Linked DNA regions of Variovorax paradoxus. The protein of the gene in region 1 interacts with the protein of each later gene in a pairwise test. Links are inferred from orthologs where the notes say so. Each region holds a gene or a part of one and is shown on either strand. Other genes may lie near its edges.

What was found.
Region 2: the proteins of dnaE (region 1) and dnaQ interact in binary tests that used the Escherichia coli proteins (3 or more experiments, as listed by UniProt). The link is inferred for Variovorax paradoxus from one-to-one orthologs.

What each region holds. Positions count from the first base shown.
Region 1 is NZ_CP102931.1:2,525,732-2,531,402, forward strand. What follows is about bases 659-4,758. They hold dnaE (DNA polymerase III subunit alpha), read left to right. Parts: upstream 659-1,039; coding sequence 1,040-4,558; downstream 4,559-4,758. Other genes in these bases: NWF24_RS11880 (sulfurtransferase), read right to left, coding at 659-978; NWF24_RS11890 (peptidoglycan D,D-transpeptidase FtsI family protein), read right to left, coding at 4,589-4,758. In the rest of the region: NWF24_RS11875 (response regulator), read right to left, coding at 1-161; more of NWF24_RS11880, read right to left, coding at 193-658; more of NWF24_RS11890, read right to left, coding at 4,759-5,671. UniProt on the Escherichia coli protein: DNA polymerase III is a complex, multichain enzyme responsible for most of the replicative synthesis in bacteria. This DNA polymerase also exhibits 3' to 5' exonuclease activity. The alpha chain is the DNA polymerase catalytic subunit.
Region 2 is NZ_CP102931.1:3,987,767-3,991,334, reverse strand. The notes cover bases 1-2,863. They hold dnaQ (DNA polymerase III subunit epsilon), read left to right. Parts: upstream 1-1,009; coding sequence 1,010-1,717; downstream 1,718-2,863. Other genes in these bases: NWF24_RS18990 (NAD(P)/FAD-dependent oxidoreductase), read left to right, coding at 2,187-2,863; fdx (ISC system 2Fe-2S type ferredoxin), read left to right, coding at 672-1,010; hscA (Fe-S protein assembly chaperone HscA), read left to right, coding at 1-662. In the rest of the region: more of NWF24_RS18990, read left to right, coding at 2,864-3,290; NWF24_RS18985 (glycine zipper domain-containing protein), read left to right, coding at 3,445-3,568. UniProt on the Escherichia coli protein: DNA polymerase III is a complex, multichain enzyme responsible for most of the replicative synthesis in bacteria. The epsilon subunit contain the editing function and is a proofreading 3'-5' exonuclease.

The DNA.
Region 1 (5,671 bases):
AGGCGCAGGTCGAGCACGATGGCGTCGTATTCGGTGCCGGCCATGAAGGCCTCGGCGGTGCGCGCGTCGGGCGCGTGGTCGGCCACGAAGCCGCTTTGTGTGAGCGCGCGGATCAGCCACGAGGCCATGTCCAGTTCGTCTTCCACCAGGAGGATGCGCATGGGAGGCCTGTCGACGTCTTGGTTGTTGCCGTTACTGCTTGATGGCGAGGTCGGGGTCTTCCGAGGCGCGGGCGCTGGCGCGTGCCGAGCGTGCGCTCAGGTCGGGCGCCAGGGCCTCGCGGCCGTCGAACACGAAGCAGTCGCCCGTGTAGTGCGCGCCGCCGACCTGCTCGAAATACTTGAGGATGCCGCCTTCGAGCTGCAGCACGTGCTCCACGCCTTCTTCGCGCATCAGGATCGCGGCCTTCTCGCAGCGGATGCCGCCGGTGCAGAAGCTCACGACCGTCTTGCCCTTGAACTCGTCGCGGTGCGCCTTCAGGGCGGGCGGAAATTCGGTGAACTTGCCGATGCGCCAGTCGATGGCGCCTTCGAAGCTGCCGTGGTCGACTTCGAAGGCATTGCGTGTGTCGAGCAGGGCGATTTCGCGGCCCTCGTCGTCGTGGCCCTGGTCGAGCCAGCGCTTGAGCGTGGGGGCATCCACGCCGGGCGCCCGGCCCGCGGCGGGCTGGATGGCCGGGTGGTCCATGCGGATGATCTCGCGCTTGAGCTTCACCAGCATGCGGCGAAAGGGCTGCGCGGCGGACCAGCTTTCCTTGGCCTCGAGGTCGGCAAAGCGGGCGTCGGCACGCAAATGGGCCAGAAAAGCCCGTACACCGTCGGTGGTGCCGGCCAGGAACAGGTTGATGCCCTCGGGCGCCAGCAGGATGGTGCCCATGAGCCCCAGGGCCTGCGTGCGGGCGCGCAGCTCTTCACGCAGCACGGGGCTGTCGTCTATGGCCACGAACTTGTAGGCCGCGATATTCAGAATCTCTTGCACGGGGCGCGATTGTAGGGATTGCCAACCCACATCGTGGAGTGGCAGTTTCTACAATGGCCGGATGTTTGTTCACCTGCGCCTGCACACCGAATTTTCCGTCGTCGACGGCACCAATCGAATCGACGAAGTCATCAAGGCCGCCGCTGCCGACAAGCAGCCCGCGCTGGCCATCACCGACCTGAACAACCTGTTCGGGGCGGTCAAGTTCTACAAGCAGGGCCGGGGCAAGGGCGTCAAGCCCATCATCGGTGCGGAAGTCTTCGTGGAAGGGCTGGGCAAGGAGCCCGGCGTGCTCACCCGCATCGTGTTGCTGGTGCAGAACATGGAAGGTTATCTGCACCTGTCCGAGCTGCTGGCGCGGGCGTGGACGCAGAACGTGGGCCGGGGGCAGTCGCAGGCGGCCTGCAAGCTGGAATGGGTTGAGGAGCTCGCGGGCGGGCTGATCGCGCTCTCGGGCGCGCAGGCCGGGCCGCTGGGCCAGCCGTTGCTGCAGGGGCAGGGCGAGCGCGCTGCCGAGCTGGCATTGCGGCTGGCGGGGATTTTTCCGCACCGCTTCTACATCGAGCTGCAGCGCGCAGGCCGGCCCGAGGATGAGCCGCATGTCATTGCCGCGGTGCAGCTGGCGGCCCGGCTGCATCTGCCGGTGGTTGCCACTCACCCTGTGCAGTTCGCCGCCCGCGAAGACTACGAAGCGCACGAGGCGCGCGTGTGCATTTCCGAAGGCGAAATCCTCGGCAACCCGCGCCGGGTGCGGCGGTTCACCGAAGAGCAGTATTTCAAGTCGACCGCCGAGATGCAGGCGCTGTTCGCCGACGTGCCGAGCGCGCTGGCCAATACGGTCGAGATCGCCAAGCGCTGCAACCTGACGCTGGTGCTGGGCAAGCCGCAGCTGCCCGACTTTCCGACGCCTTTCATCAGCGAAGGCGTGCGCATGCCGATCGACGACTTCTTCCGCAAGGAGTCGTTCGAGGGCCTGGAGGTGCGCCTGAAGCACCTCTACCCCGACGAGGCCAAGCGCGAGGCCGAGCGCGCGCGCTACGTGGAGCGGCTGGAGTTCGAGATCAACACGATCCTGAACATGGGGTTCCCCGGCTACTTCCTGATCGTGGGCGACTTCATCCAGTGGGCCAAGGCCAACGGCTGCCCGGTGGGACCGGGCCGGGGCTCGGGCGCGGGCTCGCTGGTGGCCTATGCGCTGAAGATCACCGACCTCGATCCGCTCGAATACAAGCTGCTGTTCGAACGTTTCCTGAACCCCGAGCGCGTCTCGATGCCCGACTTCGACATCGACTTCTGCCAGGGCAACCGCGACCGCGTGATCGACTACGTGAAGGACAAGTACGGCCGCAACGCCGTGAGCCAGATCGCCACCTTCGGCACCATGGCCGCGCGCGCGGCTATCCGCGACGTGGGCCGCGTGCTGGACATGAGCTACATGTTCTGCGACGGCATCAGCAAGCTGATTCCGAACAAGCCCGGCATGTCGGTCACGCTGCAGTACCCGCCCGAGAAGAAGATCGAAGGCGACAAGAACAACTACGCCATCGAGATGGAGCCGCAACTGGCGGAGCGCATCGAGAAGGAAGAAGAAGTGCGCATGCTGGTCGAGCTCGCGCAGAAGCTCGAAGGCATGACCCGCAACATCGGCATGCACGCCGGGGGCGTGCTCATTGCGCCGGGCAAGCTCACCGACTTCTGCCCGCTCTACCAGCAGCCCGGCAGCGAATCGGCCGTGAGCCAGTACGACAAGGACGACGTCGAAGCCATCGGCCTCGTGAAGTTCGACTTCTTGGGTCTCGCCACGCTCACCATCCTGGAGATTGCGCGCGAGTTCATCATGAAGCGCCACAAGGGCCAGGAGAACTTCGCGTTCGAGAACATTCCGCTGAACGACGGGGCCACCTACCGGCTGTTCTCCGACGGCAAGACGGAAGCCGTGTTCCAGTTTGAATCTCGCGGCATGCAGGGCATGCTGAAAGATGCGCGGCCTACGCGCCTGGAAGACCTGATCGCGCTGAACGCGCTGTACCGCCCAGGCCCGATGGACCTGATTCCCAGCTTCGTGGCGCGCAAGCACGGCCGCGAGACGGTGGAGTACCCGCACCCGGCCGTGGCCGAGATGCTCTCCGAGACCTACGGGATCATGGTCTACCAGGAGCAGGTGATGCAGACCGCGCAGATCCTGGGCGGCTACTCGCTCGGCGGCGCCGACCTGTTGCGCCGCGCAATGGGCAAGAAGAAGCTCGAGGAGATGGCCGAGCACCGCGAGAAATTCCGCGCGGGCGCCCTGGCGACGCACGGCATCGTCCAGGACAAGGCCGACGAAATCTTCGACTTGATGGAGAAGTTCGCGGGCTACGGCTTCAACAAGTCGCACGCGGCCGCCTACTCGCTGCTGGCGTACCACACGGGCTGGCTCAAGGTTCACTACACGGCCGAGTTCTTCTGCGCGAATATGACCGTGGAAATGGACGACACGGACAAGCTCAAGCTGCTGTTCGAAGACGCCCAGAAGAACTTCGGCATCACCTTCGAGCCGCCGGACGTGAACCGCGGCAACTACCGCTTCGAGCCGGTCACCAACAAGATCATCCGCTACGGCCTGGGCGCCGTGAAGGGCACGGGCCAGCTCGCGGTCGAGGCTGTGGTGCGGGCGCGCGAAGAGGGCGGGCCGTTCAAGAGCCTGTTCGACTTCTGCGTGCGCATTGACCGCCAGCGCATCAACAAGCGCACGGTCGAAGCGCTGATCAAGGCTGGTGCTTTCGACGCCATTCAGCAGAACCGCGCGTCGCTGATTGCTTCGCTTGACCGAGCCTTCGAGTTCGCGAGCGCCACCGCGGCCAATGCATCGCAGGTCGACATCTTCGGCGACGCCGAGCACGGCTCGGCCACCGCAGAGCCCGACCTCATCGACGCCACGCCCTGGGGCGTGAAGGAGCGGCTGACGCTGGAGAAAACAGCCGTCGGCTTCTACCTGTCGGGCCACCTGTTCGACGAGGTTTCGCACGAGGTGCGGCGCTTCTGCAAGCGCGAGATCGGCGACCTGCTCGACAGCCGCGACCAGCAGGTCATTGCCGGCATCGTGAGCGACTTCCGCGTGATCAACGGCCAGCGCGGCCGACTGGCGATCTTCAAGCTCGACGACAAGTCGGACTCGATCGACGCCACCGCCGACGAGGCGACCATCAACGCCAACCGCAACACGCTGAAAGATGACGAGCTGGTCATCGTCAGCGGCCGGCTGCAGCCTGCGCGCGGCGGCTTCGAGGCGCGCTTCCAGGTGCAGCAGGTGTGGGACCTTGCCACGGCGCGCTGCCGCTTCGGCAAGTTCCTGCGCGTGGCGGTGAACGGCAAGGCGCCCGACATCGCGCGCCTGCTGAAAGACTTTCCGCCGCGTACCGAGCAAACCGAGGTCGGCGACCTGATCCAGGGGCTGCCGGTGCGGCTGTCGATGGCGCGCGGCGGCGCGCAGGTCGAGCTGCAACTGGGCGAGCGCGCCAAGTTCTTCCCGACCGATGCTGCACTGGCCAGCTGGACCGCGCAGGCGGAAGCGGGCAAGGCGCTGATCGTCTACGACTGAGGCGCGGCGCGAGACCTGGCGTGTGCGTCGTCAGTGCGCCATCGGCGCCACGGCGAGGTCGGGCACCACGTTCATGATGCGCAGCGTCTGCTGCACAACCTGGCTGAACACAGGTGCCGCCACCAGTCCGCCGAAGTACTTGCCGGCGCTGGGCTCGTCGACCATCACCGCAACGATGATGCGCGGCTTGTCGATGGGTGACATGCCCGTGTACCAGGCGCGGTACTTGTTGCTGGCGTAGCCCTTGCCGACCTGCTTGTGCGCGGTGCCGGTCTTGCCGCCCACCGAATAGCCCACGGTCTGCGCCAGCGGCGCTGTGCCGCCGGGCGCGGCCGCCATGTGCATCATCTGGCGCACTTCGCTCGCCACCAGCGGCGAGAACACCTGTACGCCGGCCGGCTCCTCGCCCATGTTCTTCAACAGGCTCACCGGGATCACCTCGCCGTTGTGCGCGAAGGCGGTGTACGCATGCGCGATCTGGAACAGCGAGGCCGAGAGGCCGTAGCCGTACGACATGGTGGCCTGTTCGATGGGGCGCCACGACTTCCACGGCCGCAACCGCCCCGTTACCGCGCCGGGGAAGGGCGTCTGCGGCTTCTGCCCGAGGCCCACGGCCGTGAGCGAGTTCCACATCTCCTGCGCCGTCATGCGCTGCGAGATCTTGGTGGCGCCCACGTTGCTCGACTTCTGGATCACGCCCTCGACCGTCAGCACGCCGAAGTTCTCATCGTCGTGAATGGTCGCGCCCGACACGGTGATGCGTCCGGGGTTGGTGTCGATGATGGTCTTGGGCGTGACGCGGCCCAGCTGCAGCGCGGTGGCGATGGTGATCGGCTTCATCGTCGAGCCCGGTTCGAACACGTCGGTCATTGCGCGGTTGCGCAACTGCTCGCCGGTGAGGTTGCGGCGGTCGTTGGGGTCGTAGCTCGGGTAGTTGGCCATGGCCAGCAGCTCGCCCGTCTGCGCATCGACCACCACCACGCTGCCGGCGCGCGCCTTGTTGGCGACGACGGCATCGCGGATCTTCTCGTAGGCCACGAACTGCACACGGTCGTCGATGCTCAGCTGGATGTCGTGGCCCTCGGTCGGCGGCACCTGGTCTTCGGTGTCCTC
Region 2 (3,568 bases), 1.5 Mb from region 1 along the record:
TCGAGACCATGGGCGGCTTGGTCGAGCGCATCGTGCCGCGCAACCAGACCATTCCCACCGCGATGGCGCAGGACTTCACGACCTACCAGGACGGGCAGACCGCATTGGCGCTGCACGTGGTGCAGGGTGAACGTGACCTCGTGGCTGACTGCCGCAGCCTTGCGCGCTTCACGCTGCGCGGCATCCCGCCGATGGCGGCCGGCGCGGCACGCATTCGCGTGACCTTCACGGTCGATGCCGATGGCCTGTTGAGCGTAAGCGCGAAGGAGCAGGGCAGCGGCGTCGAAGCCAGCGTGGCGGTCAAGCCGTCATACGGCCTGTCGGACGACCAGATCGCGACCATGCTGCAGGAGAGCTTTTCCACGGCGCAGCAGGACATGCAGGCCCGTGCGCTGGTCGAGGCGCGCGTCGATGCCGACCGCATGCTGCTCGCCACGCAGAGCGCACTCGATGCCGACGGTGACCTGCTGAGCGACGAAGAGCGCGCCGTCATCGACGCATCGATGGCGCAATTGCGCGAAACCGCCAAGGGCAGCAACGAAGCCGCGGCCATCGAGGCTGCCACCAAGAAGCTGGCCGACGACACCGAGGCCTTTGCCGCACAGCGCATGAACGCGGGCATTGCGCGCGCACTTGCCGGCCGCAAGGTCGAATCTCTTTAGAACAACAACATGCCCACGATCAAGATCTACCCGCATCCCGAGTACTGCCCGCAGGGCGCTGAAATCACCGCGCCCGCCGGCACTTCGATCTGCGAGGCGCTGCTCGACAACAACATCAACATCGAGCATGCCTGCGAGATGAGCTGCGCCTGCACCACCTGCCACGTCATCGTGCGCGAGGGCTTCAACTCGCTGAACGAGGCGGAAGAAGGCGAAGAAGACCTGCTCGACCGCGCCTGGGGCCTGGAGCCGCAGTCGCGCCTGAGTTGCCAATCGATCCTGGCGCAGGAGAATGTGACCATCGAGATTCCGAAGTACTCGATCAATCACGCCAAGGAAAACCACTGATGTCGCGCCAGATCGTTCTTGATACCGAAACCACCGGCCTCTCCGCGGAGAACGGCGACCGCGTCATCGAGCTCGGCTGCGTGGAGCTGTTCGCTCGCAAGCTCACCGGCAACGACCTGCACATCTACTTCAACCCTGAGCGCGAGAGCCATGAGGACGCGCTGAAGGTCCACGGCCTGACGACTGACTTCCTACGAGACAAGCCGAAGTTCGCCACCCTGGCCAACGACATCGTCGAGTACCTGCGCGATGCCGAGCTGATCATTCACAACGCGGCCTTCGACGTCGGCTTTCTCAACAAGGAATTCGAGCGTGCCGGCTTGCCGCCGCTGCGCACCTTCGTCAGTGAAGTGACCGACACGCTGGCCATGGCCAAGCAGGTGTACCCGGGCAAGCGCAATTCGCTGGACGCGCTGTGCGACCGCTTCGGCGTCGACCGTTCGAACCGCACCTTCCACGGCGCCAAGCTCGACGCGCAGTTGTTGGCCGACGTCTACATCAACCTCACGCGCGGCCAGGATGCGCTGTTGATCGACGTGGCTTCGAACGAGCCTGAACTGGGTACCACGGTGGTGGCCATCGACCTGAGCCAGTTCGAGCTGCCGGTGATTCTGGCCGCCGAGCACGAACTGACCGCGCACGAAGCGGTGTTGGGGCAACTCGACAAATCGAGCGGTGGTCGCACGCTGTTTCGCGAAAACGGCTGAAAAGCTATGGCATAATCTGAGGCTTCGCACAACGCGATACGTTTTCAGAACGCTGCAGTCAATCAGCAGCGTTTCGGGCGGTTAGCTCAGGGGTAGAGCACAGCATTCACACTGCTGGGGTCGGAGGTTCGAAACCTCCACCGCCCACCATTCAAAGCAACGACTTACGGCACCTTCGGGTGCCGTTTTCGTTTGTCGCGCCTACTTCATTCATCGACTGAACTGTCGGCCTGCACCGACGGCAAGTGCAGCCAAGGGCTGTTGAACTTCCCGTGGCAGCGGCCTAGAACAGAGGGGCAAGGAGCACCGCCATGGCCACTCATCCAGATCTTCCGCCCCCCGTCACTCCAAACCTGCCCGTCGAGCCTGACGAAGGGGCCGAGACGCCACCCGACGAACCCACCGATCCGGAGCCGCCGCCCTCCGTGCAATAAGGAAATCCGCGTGCGAGCCGCGCTAAGCTCGCGCGATGGACGAAATAGATTGCGCCGTCATCGGCGCTGGTGTGGTGGGGCTGGCAGTGGCGCGCGCCCTGGCGCTCGCGGGCCGGGAGGTGCTGGTGCTTGAATCCGAGGGTGCCATCGGCACGGGCACGAGTTCGCGCAACAGCGAAGTCATTCACGCCGGCATCTACTACCCGCAGGGCTCGCTCAAGGCGAGGCTGTGCGTCGAAGGCAAAGAAATGCTGTACGCCTACGCGGCGGAACGTGGCGTGCCGCACCAGCGCTGCGGCAAGCTGATCGTGGCGACATTGCCCGAGCAGGCGGACCAGCTCGAAGTCATCCGGATGAAGGCGGCTGCGAACGGCGTCGGCGATCTGACGTTGATCACCGCGCAGCAGGCTATGGCGATGGAGCCGCAACTGCATTGCGTGGCGGCGCTCCATTCGCCGAGCACCGGCATCGTCGATAGCCACTCGCTCATGCTGAGCCTGCTCGGCGACCTCGAGAATGCGGGCGGCATGCTGGCACTGAAATCGCCCATCACGCGTGCCGAATGCGGCGATGGTGCCATCGTCCTGACGGCTGAGGATGGCACTGCGTTGCGTTGCCGCAGCGTGGTCAATGCCGCGGGTCTCGGCGCCCCTGCGCTGGCGCGGCGCTTCGAGGGCCTGCCGCCCTCGATGGTGCCCAGGGAGTACTTCGCCAAGGGCAACTACTTCACCCTGTCGGGGCGGGCGCCGTTCGGGCGTCTGATCTATCCCGTGCCCGAGCCGGGCGGGCTGGGCGTGCACCTCACGATCGACCTGGGCGGCCAGGCCAAGTTCGGGCCCGACGTGCAGTGGGTGTCTTCGGCCGACGAACTGGTGGTGGACCCGAAGCGCGGCGAGGGCTTCTATGCCGAGGTGCGCAAGTATTGGCCCGCGCTGCCCGACGGCGCCCTGATTCCAGGTTACGCGGGCATGCGACCGAAGATCTCGGGCCCGGGCGAGCCGGCGGCCGACTTCATGATCGACGGGCCTGCGTCGCACGGGGTGCCGGGGCTGGTCAATCTCTTCGGCATCGAGTCGCCTGGCCTCACGAGCAGCCTGGCCATCGGGCGCCATGTGGCCGGCTTGCTGGCGGATGCGTGAAGCTCGCTTTGAGCGTCACGAAGTGGCATCTCGCGTCAAAGTCTGCACATCTGTAGCGCCTGAGGGTCTTTTGAGCCTGTAACATGACAGCACGCCATTTGCTGGCGCGAAGCCGCCGGCGCGGTGCCGGTGTCATCACGGAGGAAAGTTTCCAATGAGTGCATCCCAAAATCTTGAAGCAGCAGCCGAAGACATTGCAAGCGACGTGCGCGGCGTGCTGGCAAGCAAGGACCTGGATTCGGTTCCCCACATCAAGGCGCTGCGCCAGCGCATCGACA